DNA from 3 places in the Streptomyces cynarae genome. Region 1 is predicted to be linked to each of the others. Evidence: riboswitches for the same ligand, from Rfam matches in the RefSeq annotation. Region 1 holds a riboswitch; each other region holds the start of a gene.
The links. A riboswitch is a leader RNA that binds a small molecule or an ion and turns the genes downstream of it on or off. The one in region 1 is predicted to bind S-adenosylmethionine.
Positions count from the first base shown of each region.

Region 2: another riboswitch for S-adenosylmethionine. It lies ahead of thrC (threonine synthase); the one in region 1 lies ahead of N8I84_RS11925 (aminotransferase class V-fold PLP-dependent enzyme).
Region 3: another riboswitch for S-adenosylmethionine. It lies ahead of N8I84_RS06335 (amino acid ABC transporter permease); the one in region 1 lies ahead of N8I84_RS11925 (aminotransferase class V-fold PLP-dependent enzyme).

Region 1 is NZ_CP106793.1:2,540,893-2,547,582, reverse strand. Features, by position in the region: gene qcrA (cytochrome bc1 complex Rieske iron-sulfur subunit) at 1-1,031, shown strand, start outside; gene qcrB (cytochrome bc1 complex cytochrome b subunit) at 1,028-2,665, shown strand; gene trpD (anthranilate phosphoribosyltransferase) at 2,802-3,866, shown strand; gene N8I84_RS11935 (PRC-barrel domain-containing protein) at 3,961-4,317, shown strand; gene N8I84_RS11930 (hypothetical protein) at 4,345-4,515, shown strand; SAM riboswitch class IV at 4,596-4,712, shown strand; gene N8I84_RS11925 (aminotransferase class V-fold PLP-dependent enzyme) at 4,899-6,260, shown strand; gene N8I84_RS11920 (Lrp/AsnC family transcriptional regulator) at 6,305-6,586, opposite strand; gene N8I84_RS11915 (rhomboid family intramembrane serine protease) at 6,583-6,690, opposite strand, start outside.
Region 2 is NZ_CP106793.1:4,124,835-4,131,524, reverse strand. Features, by position in the region: gene N8I84_RS18875 (alpha,alpha-trehalose-phosphate synthase (UDP-forming)) at 1-1,361, opposite strand, end outside; gene N8I84_RS18870 (glucosyl-3-phosphoglycerate synthase) at 1,459-2,430, opposite strand; SAM riboswitch class I at 2,624-2,767, shown strand; gene thrC (threonine synthase) at 2,786-4,066, shown strand; gene N8I84_RS18860 (MoaD/ThiS family protein) at 4,119-4,394, shown strand; gene N8I84_RS18855 (cold-shock protein) at 4,844-5,047, shown strand; gene groL (chaperonin GroEL) at 5,400-6,690, shown strand, end outside.
Region 3 is NZ_CP106793.1:1,334,199-1,340,888, reverse strand. Features, by position in the region: gene N8I84_RS06350 (COG4705 family protein) at 42-842, opposite strand; gene N8I84_RS06345 (hypothetical protein) at 999-1,571, opposite strand; gene N8I84_RS06340 (glutathione S-transferase C-terminal domain-containing protein) at 2,071-2,955, shown strand; SAM riboswitch class IV at 3,044-3,153, shown strand; gene N8I84_RS06335 (amino acid ABC transporter permease) at 3,506-4,465, shown strand; gene N8I84_RS06330 (amino acid ABC transporter ATP-binding protein) at 4,462-5,247, shown strand; gene N8I84_RS06325 (ABC transporter substrate-binding protein) at 5,331-6,356, shown strand; gene N8I84_RS42685 (putative leader peptide) at 6,457-6,567, shown strand; gene N8I84_RS06320 (LLM class flavin-dependent oxidoreductase) at 6,680-6,690, shown strand, end outside.

The sequences.
Region 1 (6,690 bases):
ACCTGCCCGCTGAGCAGGACACCGAGTCCGGTGCGGTAGCCGTCGCGGACGAGGAGAACCCGTTCGCCGACCCGGGGCTGCCGCCCCACGAGCACCGCATCCAGGACATCGACGAGCGGGCCGCCAAGCGCTCCGAGCGCACGGTCGCCCTGCTGTTCACCGTGTCGATGCTGGCCACCATCGGCTTCATCGCCTCGTACGTCGGGATCCCGAACGACAAGTCGATCTACGTCTTCCCGATCGGGCACATCAGCGCGATGAACTTCGCGCTGGGCCTGACGCTCGGCGTGGCGCTGTTCACGATCGGCGCGGGCGCGGTCCACTGGGCCCGCACCCTGATGTCCGACGTGGAGATCGCCGACGAGCGTCACCCGGTCGAGGCGTCCCCCGAGGTCAAGGCCAAGGTCATGGCCGACTTCCGGCAGGGCGCCAAGGAGTCGGTGATCGGCCGCCGCAAGCTGATCCGCACCACGATGCTCGGCGCGCTGGCCATGTTCCCGCTCTCCGGCCTCTTCCTGCTGCGCGACCTCGGCTCCCTGCCCGGGACGAAGTTGCGCCACACGATGTGGTCCAAGGGCAAGCTCCTCGTCAACATGAACACGAACCAGCCGCTGCGTCCCTCGGACGTCCAGGTCGGTTCGCTCACCTTCGCCAAGCCCGAGGGCCTGGAGGAGACCAGCGAGGACTTCCAGGTGGAGATCGCCAAGGCGGCGCTGATGATCGTCCGGCTGCAGCCGGAGAACATCAAGGACAAGAAGGAACTGTCCTGGTCCCACGAGGGCATCGTGGCGTTCTCCAAGATCTGCACCCACGTCGGTTGCCCGATCTCCCTGTACGAGCAGCAGACGCACCACGTCCTCTGCCCGTGCCACCAGTCCACCTTCGACCTCTCCGACGGTGCCCGGGTCATCTTCGGCCCGGCCGGTCACGCCCTGCCGCAGCTGCGCATCGGCGTCAACGCGGACGGTTACCTCGAGGCGCTCGGCGACTTCGAGGAGCCCGTCGGTCCTGCCTTCTGGGAGCGCGGATGAGCACTACAACGAGCAACGGGTCCGCGTCTCGCGGACGGGCACCGGCCGGCGAGCGCGTCTCCGACTGGGCCGACGGACGCCTGGGCATCTACACCCTGGCCAAGTCGAACATGCGGAAGATCTTCCCCGACCACTGGTCGTTCATGTTGGGCGAGGTCTGCCTCTACAGCTTCCTCATCATCATCCTCACGGGTGTCTACCTGACCCTGTTCTTCCACCCGTCGATGAACGAGGTGGTGTACCACGGCAGTTACGTGCCGCTGCAGGGTCAGCTGATGAGCGAGGCGTTCAACTCGACGCTGCACATCAGCTTCGACGTCCGCGGCGGTCTGCTGGTCCGGCAGATCCACCACTGGGCGGCGCTGATCTTCCTCGCCGGCATGTTCGTGCACATGATGCGCGTGTTCTTCACCGGCGCGTTCCGCAAGCCGCGTGAGATCAACTGGCTGTTCGGCTTCCTGCTGTTCGTCCTCGGCATGTTCACCGGCTTCACCGGTTACTCGCTGCCGGACGACCTGCTCTCCGGCACCGGTGTCCGCTTCATGGAGGGCGCGATCCTGTCCGTGCCGATCGTCGGCACGTACCTGTCGTTCTTCCTCTTCGGCGGCGAGTTCCCGGGCGGCGACTTCGTGGCCCGGTTCTACTCGATCCACATCCTGCTGCTGCCGGGCATCATGCTCGGCCTGGTGGTCGGCCACCTGATCCTGGTCGTCTACCACAAGCACACGCAGTTCGCGGGCCCCGGCAAGACGAACACCAACGTCGTCGGCATGCCGCTGATGCCGGTCTACATGGCCAAGGCCGGAGGCTTCTTCTTCCTGGTCTTCGGCGTCATCGCGGCCATCGCGGCGATCGCCACCATCAACCCGATCTGGGCCATCGGCCCCTACCGTCCGGACCAGGTGTCCACGGGCGCCCAGCCCGACTGGTACATGGGCTTCTCCGAGGGCCTGATCCGCACGATGCCGGGCTGGGAGATCAACTTCTGGGGTCACACGCTCGTCCTGGGTGTGTTCGTCCCGCTGGTGATCTTCCCGCTGGTCCTGGTCGCGATCGCGGTCTACCCGTTCATCGAGTCCTGGGTCACCGGCGACAAGCGCGAGCACCACATCCTGGACCGCCCGCGCAACGCTCCCACGCGCACCGCGTTCGGTGCCGCCTGGATCTCGTGGTACTTCGTGCTGCTGGTCGGTGGTGGCAACGACCTGTGGGCCACCCACTTCCACCTGTCGATCAACGCGATCACCTGGTTCGTCCGCGTCGCCTTCTTCGTGGTGCCGGTGCTCGTGTTCATCGTCACCAAGCGGATCTGCCTCGGTCTGCAGCGTCGGGACCGCGACAAGGTGCTGCACGGCCGCGAGTCGGGCATCATCAAGCGGCTGCCGCACGGTGAGTTCATCGAGGTCCACGAGCCGCTCAGCCAGGAGCAGCTGCACACGCTCACGGCGCACGAGCAGTACAAGCCGGTCGAGCTCGGCCCGACGGTCGACGAGAACGGCGTCGAGCGGAAGATCAAGGGCTCCGCGAAGCTGCGTGCCAAGCTCAGCAACGCGTACTACGGGGAGGACAACCAGATCCCCAAGCCCACGGTCGAGGAGTACAAGGAGATCACGAGCGGCCACGGCCACCACTGATCGCTGCACGCCACGCCACGGTAAAGGGCCCCGTCCGGTGTTCGGACGGGGCCCTTCGCCATGCCCCCGGCTGGATAGGGTGGACCCGTTCGAGACTTGCGTCCCGTAGTCCGGGACACCGACCCAGGAGCGGCTTATGAGCGCTGTGCACCCCGCTGGAGGCGACACCGCGGCGGGCCGTTCCTGGCCCCAGGTGCTGAACGGGCTCCTCGAGGGCCGCGACCAGAGCGCGGACGACACGGCCTGGGCGATGGACCGCATCATGCGCGGCGAGGCGACGGACGCGCAGATCGCCGGGTTCGTGGTGGCGCTGCGGGCCAAGGGGGAGACCGTCGAGGAGATCACCGGTGTGGTCCGGGCGATGTACGAGCACGCCAACGTGATCGAGGTGTCGGGCCGCACGGTCGACATCGTGGGCACGGGCGGCGACGGCGCGAGGACGGTGAACATCTCCACGATGTCGGCGCTGGTGGTGGCCGGCACGGGGGCCAAGGTCGTCAAGCACGGCAACCGCGCGGCCTCGTCGGCGTCGGGATCGTCGGACGTCCTGGAGAAGCTGGGCGTCAACCTGGACCTGACGCCCCAGCGGGTCGCGCAGGTCGCGGAGGAGGCGGGCATCACCTTCTGCTTCGCGGTGAAGTTCCACCCCGCGTTGCGCCATGTCGCCGCCGCGCGCGGTCAGCTGGGCATCCGGACGGTCTTCAACGCCCTCGGCCCGCTGACCAACCCGGCGAAGGTGAAGGCCCAGGCGGTCGGCGTGGCAGACCCGCGCCTGGCGCCGATGATCGCAGGTGTGCTCGCCGAGCGCGGCAACTCCTCTCTGGTGTTCCGCGGCGACGACGGCCTCGACGAGCTGACGACCACTGCCACCTCCCACGTCTGGGTGGTCCGCGACGGCAAGGTCACCGAGGAGACCTTCGACCCGCGGGACGCCGGTATCGAACTGGTGCCGGTGGAGGCCCTGCGTGGCGGCGACCCGTCCCACAACGCCGAGGTCGCCCGCCGCCTCCTCGACGGGGAGAGGGGCCCGGTACGGGACGCCGTGCTGCTGAACTCGGCTGCGGCGCTGGTGGCGCTGGAGCCGGGCGACGGCCCGCTGGCGGACCAGATCCGCACCGGCATGGCCAAGGCCGCCGAGTCGATCGACTCGGGCGCGGCCAAGCGTGCCCTGGAGCGGTGGGTGGCCGCCAGCAACGCCTGACGCCGAGCGCGCCCGCGGAAAAGGCCAGGTCAGGCTGGCCGGGGTAAAGTGAGATAAGTGGCAGCTCTCCCCGCGGGCCGCAAGGAGGCTGGGCATGATCCATTCAGCCGATATCCGCGAGTGGCGCAACCGGGACGTGATCGACGCCAAGGGCCGCAAGATCGGGTCCCTGGAGGCGGTGTACGTCGACACCACCACCGACACCCCGGCCATGGCCACCGTCCGCACCGGAATGGCGACCCGGCACAGGCTCGTCTTCGTTCCCCTGGACGAGGCGACCGTGGGACCCGGGTACGTCCAGGTGGCGCACTCCAAAGGGCAGGTGCGCAAGGCGCCGTCGATCGGTGTGGACGACGTCCTGCCCGTGGAGCGGGAAGAAGAGATCTTCAAACACTACGACAGGGCCTATGAGCCCGGTGCCGACCGCGGACGCCGCCTCGCGCGCCGCTGACCCCCGGGCCGAAAGAAGTTGGTCACCATGGCGGTCTTCCTGTTCCTGATCCTTGCGGCGGTCGCCCTCGGCATCATCGGCGCGGTCGCGAAGGGGCTGTTCTACCTCCTGATCATCGGCATAGTGGTGTTCCTGGCCAGCCTCGTCCTGTTCGGCATGCGCTGGGGGCGGCGCTCGAAGCACCACCTGGTTCGGTGACCCACCGGGACGGGACCGCCCGTCCCGGTATACGGACAGAAGTTGCGGGCAGGTGATCACCTGCCGTAATTTCCACATCAGGTCATGAGCGACAGTCATTCGGCCCCGGCCGGCTGTCCGGCAACCCTCCGTCCGTGGCGGGGTGCCCCGGGTGAAGACCAGGTCGCAGGCAGCGAGGTCTGCGGCAAGCGCGGACCCCTCGTGCCTTCCAGGGGTCCTGGTCGTTCGAGGGAGCCTTCCGTGAGCAAGCGAATGCGTTAGGGCCGCAGAGCCCCGCCTCCGCATCCCCTTTTTTCCTTCACCTTCTCCGTGCCGTGGACACCGCTGCGCCCGTGCGCGCCTCCGGCACCGGTGAGTCTCGCCTGCTCTACGGGAGTACACCCATGTCCGTCTCCACCCTTGCCGCCGACCAGTCCGTCTGTGCCCCGCTGCCCGTTCTGGGTCGTGGCGTCACCGTCCCGCTCGTGACCGGCGGCGACGTCACGTACGCCGCGCTCGACTACGCGGCCAGTGCCCCCGCGCTGCAGCGCGTCTGGGACGACGTCGCGGCGTACGCCCCCTACTACGGCAGCGTCCACCGCGGTGCCGGCTACCTCTCCCAGCTGTCCACCGACCTGTTCGAGAACGCCCGCCGCACGGTCGCCGAGTTCCTCGACTGCCGCGACACCGACCAGGTGGTCTTCACCCGCTCCACCACCGACTCGCTCAACCTCCTCGCCGCCGCCCTCCCGGCCGACTGCCAGGTCTTCGTCTTCGAGACCGAGCACCACGCCTCCCTGCTGCCGTGGCGGGCCGCCCAGGTCACCTACCTCGACGCCCCGAGCAGCCCCGGGCAGGCCGTGGAGACCCTGGAGCGCGCCCTCGCCGACCGCGCCCCCTACGGCCCGGCCCTGGTCTGCGTCACCGGCGCCTCCAACGTCACCGGCGAGCTGTGGCCGGTACAGGAGCTGGCGGCGGCCGCGCACGTGCACGGCGCCCGTATCGTCCTGGACGCCGCCCAGCTCGCCCCGCACCACCCGGTGTCCGTCAAGGACCTCGACGTGGACTGGGTCGCCTTCTCGGGCCACAAGCTCTACGCGCCCTTCGGCTCCGGCGTCCTGGCCGGCCGCGCCGACTGGCTGCGCCAGGCCGAGCCGTACCTCGCGGGCGGCGGCGCCAGCCGCAAGGTCACGCGCAGGACGGACGGGGGAGTGGACGTGGAGTGGCACGACACGGCCGCCCGCCACGAGGCCGGCTCCCCGAACGTGATCGGCGCCTACGCCATCGCCTCCGCCTGCAAGGCCCTCACCGAGGCCGGCTTCGACACCCTGGTCGCCCGCGAGCAGCACCTGATCCGCAAGGTCAGGGAGGGCCTCGCCGACGTCCCCGAGGTCAGGATCCTCTCCCTCTTCGGCGACGACGCCGCCCGCGTCGGCGTCATCTCCTTCGTCGTCGAGGGCTGGAACAGCTCCCACTTCGCCGCCGCGCTCTCCGCCGAGTACGGCATCGGCGTCCGCGACGGCCTGTTCTGCGCCCACCCGCTGGTCCGCACCCTGCTCGGCAGCGACCCCCAGACCCAGGGCGAGTGCGGCGCGCCCGAGGCGGCGCCCGGGGAGAAGTCCCTCAACGCGATCCGGGTGAGCTTCGGCGCCGGCACCCCCGACGAGCACGTGGAGCGCTTCGTCAACGCCGTGAAGGAACTGGTCAGCGACGGTGCGCGGTGGCAGTACCGCACGGAGAACGGCCGCTGCGTCCCGGCGGTCTGAGATCGCGCAGGGCCGGTGAGGCGGTGTTCAGTGGATCGGGCGGATCAGGAGTCCAGCCCGATAGCGAACGCCGCCTCCAGGTCGTGCTGGGAGTACGTACGGAACGCCACGTGGGTGTCCGTCGCCTCGACCCCCGGGATCTTGCTGATCCGTCCGGGGATGACGTCCGCCAGCTCCTCGTGCTCCCTCACCCGCACCATGGCGATCAGGTCGTACGTCCCCGTGACGGAGAAGACCTCGCTGACGGAATCCAGCGAGGCGATCCGCTCCGCGATCTCGGGGATCCGGTCCACGCTGGTCTTGATGAGCACGATCGCGGTGATCACGGCTGCTGTTCTCCCTCGGGGGCCTCGGCTGGTGGTTTCACCCTACTCGTACGCGTGTAGCGCACCGACGCGTAGACGAACCCCAGCGAGAACCCCACCAGGTG
Region 2 (6,690 bases), 1.6 Mb from region 1:
CGCTTCGAGCGCTCCGTCCGCTCACCCGCCGGCATCGACAACGCCTCGTGCAATGCCTCCGCCGTGCCCCGGATGTCGTACGGATTGACCGTCACCGCGTCGTCGCCCAGCTCCTCGTACGCCCCGGCCTCCCGCGACAGCACCAGCGCACACCCCTGGTCCGACAGCACCGGAACCTCCTTGGCGACTAGGTTCATGCCGTCCCGGATGGGGTTCACCAGGGCCACGTCGGCGAGCCGGTACGCGGCGAGAGAGCGCGCGAAGTCGTCCTTGACGTGCATCTCGACCGGGGTCCAGCCCGGCGTCCCGTACCTTTCGTTGATCTCCGCGGCCACCCGCTGGACCTCCGCCGTGTACTCCCGGTAGACGGTCAGGTCCTGGCGGGACGGGTACGCGAACGCCACGTGGACCACCCGTTCGCGCCACTCCGGACGGGACTCCAGCAGCTCCTCGTACGCCAGCAGGCCCCGCACGATGTTCTTCGACAGCTCCGTCCGGTCCACCCGCACGATCACCTTGCGGGGGCGGCCGTCGGGCCCGGTGCCGATCTGCTGCCGCAGGATCGCCATCCGTTCGTCCACATCCGGCCGGTGCGCCCGCTCGCGCAGGAAGTCCGCGTCCGCGCCCAGGCCGTGCACCCCGATCCTGGTGTCCCCCAGCCCGCCGACGAGCGCCTCGCAGCAGCCGGCGAAGGCGTCCGCCCACCTCTGGGTGAGGAAGCCGAGCCGGTCGGCGCCCAGCATGCCGCGCAGCACCTGCTCCGCGATGTCGTCGGGCAGCATCCGGAAGTAGTCCACCGGCGCCCACGGCGTGTGCGAGAAGTGACCGATCCGCAGGTCCGGCCGCAACTGCCGCAGCATCCCCGGGACCAGCGTCAGGTGGTAGTCCTGCACCACGACCGCCGCCCCCTCGGCCGCCTCCTCGGCCAGCGCCTCGGCGAACGCGCGGTTGTAGGCCTCGTACGACGACCACGCGTGCCGGAACTCCCTGCCGAAGACCGGCTCCAGCGGAGTCTGGTACAGCATGTGGTGGACGAACCACAGCACCGAGTTCGCGATGCCGTTGTACGCCTCGGAGAACACCGTCGGGTCGATGTCGAGCATCCGGACCCGCCGCCCGCCGGTGTCGGCCGGATCAAGTGCGCCACCCGTGCGGCGTACCGCCTCGCGGTCGCCGTCGTTCAGGGCTGCGCACACCCAGACCGCGCCCGCGTCGGGGCCGATCGCCGACAGGCCGGACACCAGGCCGCCCCCGCCGCGTTTGGCGGTGAGCCGCCCGGAGTCGTCCAGCGCGTACGAGACGGGGCCGCGGTTGGATGCGACGAGGATGCGGGCGCCGTGCGCATGCTGCGTGGAAGCCATGCCACGAAACCTAGCCCGAGCCGAAAACGCTCAAACGTACGGTTCGGCCGTATGCGGAACCGTGTCCGTCACGTCCGGACGCCCGGCAGAGCATGATTCAGGCCACCTTTCGTTCCATGTACTCCGCGATCTCCGCCATCGGCGGCCTCTCCTCCACGTCCACCGAGTACGTGCGGGGCTGGAAGCGGCCCTCGACCCGTTCGAACTGCGTGAGGACCGGGCGGACCAGATGGCCCCGGGCCAGGCGGAGCTGGGCCGTGCGGTAGATCGCGGCGGCCATGCGGCCGAGCGCCTGGCCGTCCTGGTGGCGGTGCTTGCGCACACCGACGTCGACCTGGGCCAGTGCGTCCAGGCCCACCAGGTGCAGCGCGTCCACCAGCATGCCCAGCTCGACGCCGTACCCGACCGGGAAGGGGAGCCGTTCCAGCAGGGAGCGGCGGGCCGCGTACTCGCCGCCGAGCGGCTGGACGAATCCGGCGAGCTGCGGCCAGTGCATGTTCAGCAGGGGGCGCGCCATCAGTTCCGTGACGCGGCCGCCCTGTCCCGCGGTCCTGCCGGAGGCGGGCGAATCCGACTCGGTGCCGAGCGGCCGGTCGTACATCGCCTTCACCAGGTCCACGTCCGGGTCGGTGAGCAGCGGGCCCACGATCCCGGTCACGAAGTCCGACGAGAACTCCTTCAGGTCCGCGTCCACGAAGCAGACGATGTCCCCGCCGGTGACGAGCAGGGAGCGCCACAGCACCTCGCCCTTGCCGGGCACGGCCGGTATGCGCGGCAGGATCGTGTCGCGGTGCACCACCCTCGCGCCGGCCGCGGCGGCGACCTGGGACGTGCGGTCGGTGGAACCGGAGTCGACGACGACGATCTCGTCGACCAGCGGAACCTGCCGCACGAGGTCGTGGCGGATGACGGAGACGATCTCGCCGACCGTCTCCTCCTCGTTGAGCGCGGGCAGCACGACGCTGACCGAGGAGCCCGAGGCTCGTTTGGCGGCCATGATCTGGTGGAGCGGGCGATCGGTGACGGACCAGGAGCGGGTGCTCAGCCAGCGCTCGACTTCTTCCAGCACAGTCTGCGGCTCCTCACGTTCGTACGGGGTGGGGGGTGAGTCGGTGACGGTCGAACTGTCTCTCTTGTGATCCATCTCGCGGTTCGGACGACTATCTCAACTCTCCCGGCCGTCGGTTACAGTCTTGAACAACGCCGGTGACCATCGCATGTCGGGGTCCACCCCCGCCCGCCCCGGCGAAACAACCACATACAGCTCATCCAGAGGGGCAGAGGGACACGGCCCGGTGAAGCCCCGGCAACCCTCCAGTCGGCTCTCGTCTTCGCAGGCGGGGCTCCCGGCTAGGGAAGGTGCCAATTCCGTCTCACGGCGAGGTGCGTCGTGGGGAAGATGAGGAGAAAGGGCCTCGCCTGACATGGCTGTGCAGACAGTTGCAAGCACCACCGACTCCGTGAACCTCGGCCCCGCCGCGGCCCTGTCCTGCCGCGAGTGCGGCCACCGGGTGCCGCTCGGCCCGGTCTTCGCCTGCGAGGAGTGTTTCGGCCCGCTGGAGGTCGCCTACGACTTCTCGGGCTACGACACCGAGGAGCTGCGGAAGCGTATCGAGGCGGGCCCCGCGAACATCTGGCGCTATGCGCCGCTGCTGCCGGTCCCGGCGGACGTCGCCGACAAGCCGAACCTCAACCCGGGCTGGACCAAGCTCGTCAAGGCCGACAACCTGGCGCGCGAGCTGGGAGTCACCGGCGGGTTGTATGTGAAGGACGACTCCGGTAACCCGACGCACTCCTTCAAGGACCGCGTGGTCGCCCAGGCCCTGGAGGCGGCGCGCGTCTTCGGCTTCACCACCCTGTCCTGCTCCTCCACCGGCAACCTCGCGGGCGCGGTCGGCGCCGCGGCGGCCCGCGCCGGCTTCCGCTCCTGCGTGTTCATCCCGCACGACCTGGAGCAGGGCAAGGTCGTCATGGCCGCGATCTACGGCGGCGAGCTCGTCGGCATCGAGGGCAACTACGACGACGTGAACCGCTTCTGCTCCGAGCTGATCGGCGACCCGGCGGGCGAGGGCTGGGGCTTCGTCAACGTCAACCTGCGGCCGTACTACGCGGAGGGCTCCAAGACCCTGGCGTACGAGATCGCCGAGCAGCTCGGCTGGGAGCTGCCGGACCAGATCGTGGTGCCGATCGCCTCCGGTTCGCAGCTGACGAAGATCGACAAGGGTCTGCAGGAGCTGATCAAGCTCGGGCTCGTCGAGGACAAGCCGTACAAGATCTTCGGCGCGCAGGCCGAGGGCTGCTCGCCGGTGTCGACGGCGTACAAGGCGGGCCACGACGTCGTACGGCCGCAGAAGCCGAACACGATCGCCAAGTCGCTGGCCATCGGCAACCCGGCCGACGGCCCGTACGTCCTGGACATCGCCCGCCGCACGGGTGGCTCCGTGGAGGACGTGACGGACGAGCAGATCGTCGAGGCCATCAAGCTGCTGGCGCGCACCGAGGGCATCTTCGCCGAGACGGCGGGCGGCGTGACCGTCGGCGTCACGCGCAAGCTGATCGAGAACGGCGTCCTCGACCCGGCGAGGACGACGGTCGTCCTCAACACCGGGGACGGTCTGAAGACGCTGGACGCGGTGGCCGACACGGGGCTGACCGCGACGATCCGTCCCACCCTCGAGTCCTTCCGCGAGGCCGGTCTCGTCTGACCTCCGCCCGCCACAACCCACCAGCCGTACCCCGACCGGAGGTCATCCCCCGATGAGCGTCACCGTCCGCATCCCCACCATCCTGCGCACCTACACGGGCGGCCGAGCCGAGGTCGCCGCCGAGGGCGCGACCCTCGCCGAGGTCATCGCCGACCTGGAGAAGAACCACACCGGCATCGCCGCCCGCGTCCTGGACGACCAGGGCAAGCTGCGCCGTTTCGTCAACGTGTACGTGAACGACGACGACGTCCGCTTCGAGCAGGGCCTTGAGACCGCCACCCCGGACGGCGCGGGCGTCTCCATCATCCCGGCGGTCGCGGGCGGCTGACGGTCGTTCGGACGCGCGATCCTTACCCTCGGTAACGCAGGTAACCGAGAGTTCATCGAATTGCCCTCTCCGTGAGAGAAACGGAGGGGGCAATTCTGCATGGTTGAGCGGGGTACAGTTGGGGAACGCGCTCCCGGACTCCCCTTCCGGGTCCGCGATCAGCTGCCGCGCGCCCGACAAGAAGTAGCCAAAGTGTGCAGGGCTTTTGCGCCATTCATTCCCTTTGCCCGGCCCGACTTGCCCTGAATTCAGGCGAATTCTCCGTACATTCCCGACCGGTCGGACCCCGAATTCTCGTCCGATTGACCTGTTGCAGACGGCAGTTGGACAGATACATTCAGCCGCGGTCGACGCGTTCCGGCGCACGCCCCCAACCGTTGGGGGGTGAGGTCTGACCCGGATCCGCGAAGTGTGGATCTGTGCAAGGGCCAGTAATAGGGGAGTTAGGCATGGCTCAGGGCACCGTCAAGTGGTTCAACGCGGAGAAGGGGTACGGCTTCATCGCGGTCGACGGTGGTGCGGACGTCTTCGTCCACTACAGCGCGATCCAGATGGACGGCTACCGCACCCTTGAAGAGGGCCAGCGGGTCGAGTTCGAGATCTCGCAGGGTCAGAAGGGCCCGCAGGCGGACATGGTCCGCGTGACCGCCTGATACAACGCGCCGACGACTGAACTGTTCGACGTGTCGAGGGGCTCGTATCCCGTCCGGGGTACGGGCCCCTCGGTCGTGTCCGGCCACCGGCTCCTCCAGGGGGCGCGCAGCAGCGTCCACCTGCGGATCATGCTCCCGAGTTCACCCTCCGGTCCCCGAGAGCCGCTTGCACTCGGCAGGGGCGAGTGCTAATCATTGGCGTTAGCACTCTGAAGGTGAGAGTGACAACAGAAGGACCGGGTCGGTGAGGCCGCGGACCGGGTGGGGCAAGGAACCTCCGGTCGGGGCCGTCCGTCGCGGGCGCGGGCGCGGTCCGAAGTAATCACCCCCAGTCCTGGGAGGACCACTTCACATGGCCAAGATCATCGCGTTCGACGAGGAGGCGCGGCGCGGCCTCGAGCGCGGCATGAACCAGCTCGCGGACGCCGTCAAGGTGACCCTCGGCCCCAAGGGCCGCAACGTCGTCCTCGAGAAGAAGTGGGGCGCCCCCACGATCACCAACGACGGTGTCTCCATCGCCAAGGAGATCGAGCTCGAGGACCCGTACGAGAAGATCGGCGCCGAGCTGGTCAAGGAAGTCGCCAAGAAGACGGACGACGTCGCCGGTGACGGTACGACCACCGCGACCGTGCTGGCCCAGGCGCTGGTCCGCGAGGGCCTGCGCAACGTGGCCGCCGGTGCCAACCCGATGGGCCTGAAGCGCGGCATCGAGAAGGCCGTCGAGGCCGTCTCCGCCGCCCTGCTCGAGCAGGCCAAGGACGTCGAGACCAAGGAGCAGATCGCCTCCACGGCCTCCATCTCCGCCGCCGACACCCAGATCGGCGAGCTGATCGCCGAGGCCATGGACAAGGTCGGCAAGGAAGGCGTCATCACCGTCGAGGAGTCGCAGACCTTCGGTCTGGAGCTGGAGCTCACCGAGGGCATGCGCTTCGACAAGGGCTACATCTCGGCGTACTTCGCCACCGACATGGAGCGTATGGAGGCCGTCCTCGACGACCCGTACATCCTGATCGCCAACTCCAAGATCTCCTCGGTCAAGGACCTGCTCCCGCTGCTGGAGAAGGTCATGCAGTCGGGCAAGCCGCTGCTGATCATCGCCGAGGACGTCGAGGGCGAGGCTCTGTCGACCCTGGTCGTCAACAAGATCCGCGGCACCTTCAAGTCCGTCGCCGTCAAGGCCCCGGGCTTCGGTGACCGCCGCAAGGCCATGCTCGGCGACATCGCCATCCTCACGGGCGGCGAGGTCATCTCCGAGGAGGTCGGCCTCAAGCTGGACAACGCGACCCTGGACCTCCTGGGCCGCGCCCGCAAGGTCGTCATCACCAAGGACGAGACCACCATCGTCGACGGTGCCGGCTCGGCCGACCAGGTCTCCGGCCGCGTCAACCAGATCCGCGCCGAGATCGAGAACAGCGACTCCGACTACGACCGCGAGAAGCTGCAGGAGCGCCTGGCGAAGCTGGCCGGCGGCGTGGCCGTCATCAAGGCCGGTGCCGCCACCGAGGTGGAGCTCAAGGAGCGCAAGCACCGCATCGAGGACGCCGTCCGCAACGCGAAGGCGGCCGTCGAGGAGGGCATCGTCGCCGGTGGTGGCGTGGCCCTGGTCCAGGCGGCGCAGAACTCCTTCGAGAAGCTGGACCTCG
Region 3 (6,690 bases), 1.2 Mb from region 1:
CCCCGCCTGTCAGCATCAGCGGCAGGCGGGGCGGTGCCATGTCACACTGCGGCCGAGTCGCTCCCGACGTCGCGTCGCGAGACCGTCAGGTAGGCGACGAAGCCGAGGATCGCGACCGTCCACGACAGGGTGACCGGGCCCAGGCCCCAGTCCAGCCCGCCGCGCTTGTGGGGCAGGGCCATCCAGTCGGCGATCGACGCACCGAGCGGGCGGGTGATGACGTACGCGGACCAGAACGCGACCACCGGGCCGAGCAGGCCCCCGCGGTGGGCGACCGCCGGCACCGAGATGGCGACGGCGTACAGAGCGACGGACCCCAGGTAGCCGAAGCCGATCGTGGCGCTCAGGTCGCCCGCGGCCGTACCGAGCGCGAACGTGGCGAGCACGGCCGCCCAGTAGAACGCCTCTCGGCGGCGGGTGGAGATGCTGTGGATGGACAGGGTCCGCTCGCTCGCGTACCACAGGGCGAAGACGGCGGCCAGCGCCACCAGGAACAGCGGCGTCGAGAGCGCGTAGGGCACGCCGAGACCCACGTGCAGGACGTCGGCGGCCATCGTGCCGAACACGCTGACCATGACGATGGCGGTCCAGTAGACCCAGGCCACGTACCGGCGCACCGCGAACTGCAGGACCAGGGACCCGACCAGGACGAGGGCGCCGAGGCCGACCGCGGGGATCGGGCCGAGCAGACGGGCCAGGTAGTCGGAGGCGGTCTCGCCCATTCCGGTGGTCAGTACCTTGATGATCCAGAAGTAGACGCTGACTTCCGGCACCTTGTTCGCCGCCCGGCGTATGCGGGTGTGGGCGTGCGGCCGGTCGTCCAGGACGTGCTCTGTGCTCATGGCAGGCACGATGACATGGGGAACTGCTGCTTCCACAGGTCCCTTTGCCATTGTTTTGGATCTTCTGGTGCAGGCGTTGCCGTAGAGGTTCGGAAACGCGGAGCCGCCCCTCTCGGTGGGGGAGGGGCGGCTGCGGTCGCTACATGGACCGGCTGATCAAGATGCCGGAGGCGTGGGGAAATCCGTCACGAAGCTGCACGGTACGTTGATCGGTCGGCCCGGGCCCGGGTTCCCGCCCGACGTGGTGCAAGTGCCCTCCTGCACCCGTCCGTCCGCAGTCAACACGGAGACGTACACGACGGCATCTCTCTCTGCCAGCGTGGCGTCGATGACGTTGCTCGGCCCTCCCACCGGCAGCCAGCCGCTGACAGCGTGGCCCGCGTCCGGACCCGTCTCGGCGACTGTCAGGACGTACACCTGCCCGTTGCACACCGCCGAGATGTACTTGGTCTCCCCGTGGACGACCGAGTCGATGTCGAAGCAGCCCGCGGGCGGCGTCGGCGGCTTCGGCTTGGGGCACTTGTCCTTGTCGTGGTCGCCGCCGGCGTCGGTCGTGTGGTGATCGCAGCTGTCGGTCGGGCGTACGGTCTCGCCGCGTCCGACGGCTGCGGCGGGAGTGGCCAGTCCGACCGCCATCACGAGCGCAAGCGAGGCGAGCTTGCCGGCCTTCCGGTACCTCTCGCGCGCCAGCGGTCCGAGAGAGAAGGGCGTCCTGCTTTCAGGGCTCATCCATGGGCTCCTTGTCCGAACGGTTCCGGGTGGTCCCCCGAAGCCTGACCCGCCCACGCGGCGGTCCTCGGCACGCCCTGCCGGGCGGGCCCGTATATCAGCTGGTCGGACCACCCGATTGCCTCCGGTCGAGGGAGCCACCACGCGTGAGACGCGTCCCTCTCACTCTGCGGACCACCCTCTTGACGCGGGCCGGAGCCGGATCGACACTTCATGGGAGATTTCCTAGTGGACGGGTAGGGAAACCATGGGGCGCCCGAGGCCGGTCATCAGCCGTGTTCATCGCACGCGCCGGCAGTCCCTCCTGCTGACCTCCCGCCTTCACATCGATCTGCTGCGCGTCTGCAGCGCGAGCAGCCGCCGGCGCTGAAACAGGCGGAGCCGCGCCGCGCCCCGCCACCCCGCGTCCCCGCCACCCCGCGCCGTTCGCGCCGGGGAGCGCCGCCTGCCCGCGGGCCACCGCCCCCGCACCCTCGCGTCCCAGAACCTCGGGAGAGACATGTCCGCCCATGCCCTGACCGCACTCCCGTCCGCACAGCCGGTCCCCGCCTTCCGCGGCCGGATCGGCTGTGACGCCCGCAGCGGCCACTACGCCGTGCCGCGCCGCTACCGTCTCCACCTGTCGCCGGCGTGTCCGCACTGTCTGCGGATAGCCATCACGCACAGCCTGCTCGGCCTCGAGGACGTCTGTCCCGTCACGCTGCTGCCCGCGGTGCCCGACGGACCCGGCGGCGAGTACTCCGCGCTGCGTCCGCTGTACGAGGCCAGTGCCCACCGCTATCCCGGAGCCGCCCTGACGCCGGTGCTCAGCGACGACTGGTCGGGCCGGATCGTCAGCACCCATGCTCCGGACATCATGCGCGATCTGGCGCGGCACTTCGGCACGGACCACCCCGCGCTGTATCCGTACGGGGCGGACGCCGAGATCGAGGGTGTCCAGCGGCTGTGCGAGCAGGGCATCGACGCGGCCGCCCAGCGCGCCGGACGCGTCGACGCCGACACGGAGGAACGGGACGCCGCGCTCACCTCGCTGCTGTGCACCCTGCGGTCACTGGAAGGACGGCTCGCCCGTCAGGAGTACCTGCTCGGCGACCACCTCACCGCAGCGGACGTGGAGTTGTGGGTCAGCCTGGTGCAGCTCGACACCGTGCACCGCTGGCACCTGGACGCCACCGCGGTGCACCGCATCGCCGACCACCCGCACCTGTGGGCGTACGCCCGCCGGCTGGCCGCCCACCCCGCCTTCGGTCCGCACCTCGACCACGCCGGCATCGCCCGACGGCACCACGCGCACTGCCGGGGGCTGGAGGCCGCGGGCGCCGCCGTGCAGATCCTGGACTGGGCCTCGCACGTCCCCAACGGCGCGGCGACCCACACCGGTTGAGCGGGAGAACGGCGCCGCTGAGCACGTATCACCTGCCGGACGCACGTTGACATCGCTTACGGCGCCTGTATTGACTTGACGCCAGAAAGGTCATGAGCGTCAGCGACAAGCCCTGGCTGGCTGACCGGCAACCCTCGCACCGCGGTGGGGTGCCCCAGGTGACGACCCGACCGGATGACGTTTCGGTAAGCGCGTGGCCCCCCCGGGCCGGAAGAACGACGGAGACGGTGATGTACGCAGCCTCGAGGACAGCCGCAGTGCGGCTCCGCGGCCTCGTCCTGCTGTGCGCCAACCGTTCCGTCGACCTGCTCCGCGTCAACAGCGCACTGTGTACCACCCCGGGCTCTGCCCGCTGTCACGGCTGACGGCGTTCTGAATCCCTGACGCGCACCGCCGCCGCGGTGCGCCCTCGTTCCGTCCCGTCCCCGGTGCACTGCGCTTCACCAGCCTCGTCACGCCGCGGCCCCGCGTCGCCAGGCGGTGCCGCGGCGCGCCGCCCGGGGCTTCCGACTCCGCTGGAGCCTGTCATGAGTGAACCCCGGGAGCCGCCGTGTCCCTCGCCCCGGCGCCACCCGACGAAGAGACCGCGGCCAAGCCCCTCGCGGCCCAGCGGGTGCTGCCCCTGCGCCGGCCGGGCCGCTGGATCGCCACGGCGGTCGTGCTGGTCCTCGTGGCCCAGTTCGTCCACGGCCTGGTGTCCAACCCGTTCTACCAGTGGGACCGCTTCGCCTACTGGTTCCTGCGCCCCACCATCCTCGACGGGCTGGTCATCACGCTCGAAGTCACCGCCCTCAGCGCCGTGTCGGGCCTGCTCGGCGGTATTGTGCTCGCGCTGGCCCGGCTCTCCAAGAGCCCGGTCCTGCGCGCGGTCAGCTGGACGTACGTGTGGGCGCTGCGCTCCATACCGCTGATCGTGGTGCTGATCTTCCTCTTCAACTTCAGCGCCCTGTACAAGACGTTGAGCGTCGGCGTGCCCTTCGGCCCCGCGTTCTTCAGCTTCGACGAGTCCAAGCTCGCCACCGACATGGTCGTCGCCGTCGTAGGACTGAGCCTGAACGAGGCGGCGTACGCGGCGGAGGTGGTCCGCGGCGGCATCCTCTCGGTCGACCAGGGCCAGCACGAGGCGGCCGCCGCACTCGGCCTGCCGAAGGGCCACCAGTTCAGGCGGATCGTCTTTCCGCAGGCCCTCAGGTCCATCACCCCGAACTACGTCAACCAGCTGATCGGCCTGGTCAAAAGCACGTCACTGGTGTTCTACGTGTCGCTGCTCGACCTGTTCGGCTCCGCGCAGACCATGGGCAGCACCTACCCCGGCGACATCGTGCCGCTGCTGCTGGTCGTCACCGTCTGGTACCTGATCCTGACGAGCCTCGTGTCCGTCGTCCAGTTCTACGTCGAGCGGTACTACGCCCGCGGCGCCACCCGCGCGCTGCCGCCGACCCCGTTGCAGAAGCTCCGCACCGGTCTCGCCGATCTGCGGGCCCGTGCGCGCAGGGAGGCCGCCGTATGACCACCGACACGCTCCGGACCCGCCCCGCCGCCATCCAGGTGCACGACGTGCGCAAGGCGTTCGGCGCCCATCAGGTGCTGCACGGCGTGGAGTTGACCGTACGACCGGGCGAGGTGACCGTGATCCTCGGCCCGTCCGGTTCCGGCAAGTCCACCCTGCTGCGGGTGATCAACCACCTGGAGAAGCCCGACCGCGGCCATGTCAGCGTGGGCGGCGAACCCATCGGCGTGCGCCGACACGGAGACCACCTCAAGGAGCTGAGCGAGCGGGTCATCCTCGGCCAGCGCAGCCGCATCGGATTCGTCTTCCAGAACTTCAACCTCTTCCCGCATCTCACCGTGCTGGAGAACGTGACGGCGGCGCCGGTGGCGACCGGCAAGCTGACCAAGCCGGAAGCCAGGAACCTCGCCCTGGACCTGCTCGGCCGGGTCGGACTCGCCGACAAGACCGGCGCCTACCCGCGGCAGCTGTCCGGCGGCCAGCAGCAGCGCGTCGCCATCGCCCGCGCGCTCGCCCTGCGGCCCGGCGTCATCCTCTTCGACGAACCCACCTCAGCGCTCGACCCCGAACTCGTCGGCGAGGTGCTGGCCGTCATCAAGGACCTGGCCGGCGGCGGCACCACGCTGGTCATCGTCACCCACGAGATCGGCTTCGCCCGCGAATGCGCCGACCGGGTGATCTTCATGGACGACGGCCGGATCGTCGAACAGGGGCCGCCTGCCGAGGTCCTCGACAACCCGCGGCACGAGCGGACCCGGGACTTCCTGAGCAAGGTGCTCTGAAACCGCCGGTTCCGCGTTCCGCTCCACAGCCTCCCCCCGCGCCACCACCGCCACCGCTCACCGCTCACCGAACAAGGACAGTCATGCCCACTCTCAGTCTCCGCACCCGACTCCTGCGCGGCCTCACCGCGGGCACCGCCGTCGCCTCCCTCGCCGCCGGACTCGCCGCATGCGGGGGCACGAGCGACGCCGCCACCAACACGGACAGCGCATCCTCCGGCAGGGTCACCGTGGGGCAGCTCTCCAACGGCGCTGCCACGCAGACCGCCCTCAAGGTGTCCGAGGTGAAATCCCTCAATGCCGAACTGCCCGCCGCCATCCGCAAGAGCGGCAAGCTGGAGATCGGCATCGGCGCCCTGCCCTCCGGCTTCGCACCGCTGGCGTACGTGGGCAGCGACCAGAGGACCCTCACCGGCGCGGAACCCGACTTCGGCCGCCTGGTCGCCGCGGTCCTCGGCCTCAAGCCCGAGCTGAGGAACTTCACCTGGGAGAACCTGTTCGTCGGCATCGACAGCGGCAAGGTCGACGTGGCCTTCTCGAACGTCACCGACACCGAGGAGCGCAAGAAGAAGTACGAGTTCGCCTCCTACCGGCAGGACAACCTGGCCTTCGAGGTGCCGAGGACGAGCACCTGGAACTTCGACGGCGACTACGAGAACCTCGCGGGCAGGACCGTCTCGGTCGGCTCGGGCACCAACCAGGAGAAGATCCTCCTGGAGTGGAAGGCGAAGCTGGCCAAGGAGGGCAAGAAGCTCACCGTCAAGTACTACCCGGACCGCAACGGCACCTACCTGGCGCTGTCCAGCGGCAAGATCGACGCGTACTTCGGCCCCAACCCCGGTATCGCCTACCACATCAGGCAGGTCGCGAACACGCCCCAGGCGACCCGCAACGCGGGTGAGTTCTCCGGTGCCGGCGAGTCCCTGCAAGGCCTGATCGCTGCGACCGCGAAGAAGGACAGCGGGCTCGCCAAACCGCTCGCCGACGCCATCAACCACCTGATCGAGAACGGTCAGTACGCCAAGTGGCTGGCCGCCTGGAACCTGTCCAACGAGGCCGTCGCCAAGTCCGAGGTCAACCCGCCCGGGCTGCCGCTCGACAACTCCTGACCGCAGGGATTCCCGGAGTGCGGAACAGACGGCGGGGCCGGACTGTTGTCGTTGAGACGAGTTGCGCGCCACGACGGCTGTTCGGACGGAGGTGCAGGACGTGACCCGCACCGTGCACGCCCGCGCCCTGAACCCGTCCCGCCGTCCGCTTCTGCACTCCCGGGCCCACATCGACCTGCTGCGCGTGGCCGGCGCGCTCTGTTGCTCCTGAGCGTTCCCAGCCTTCGGCCGGGTGTACCCCCCCATCTCGCTGCGCTCGCCCCCTGCCGCGCCCGCTCGCGCCGGCCGGCGTTCTCGTACGGACCTCAGGAAGGCACCCACTCGTGTCCTCGAC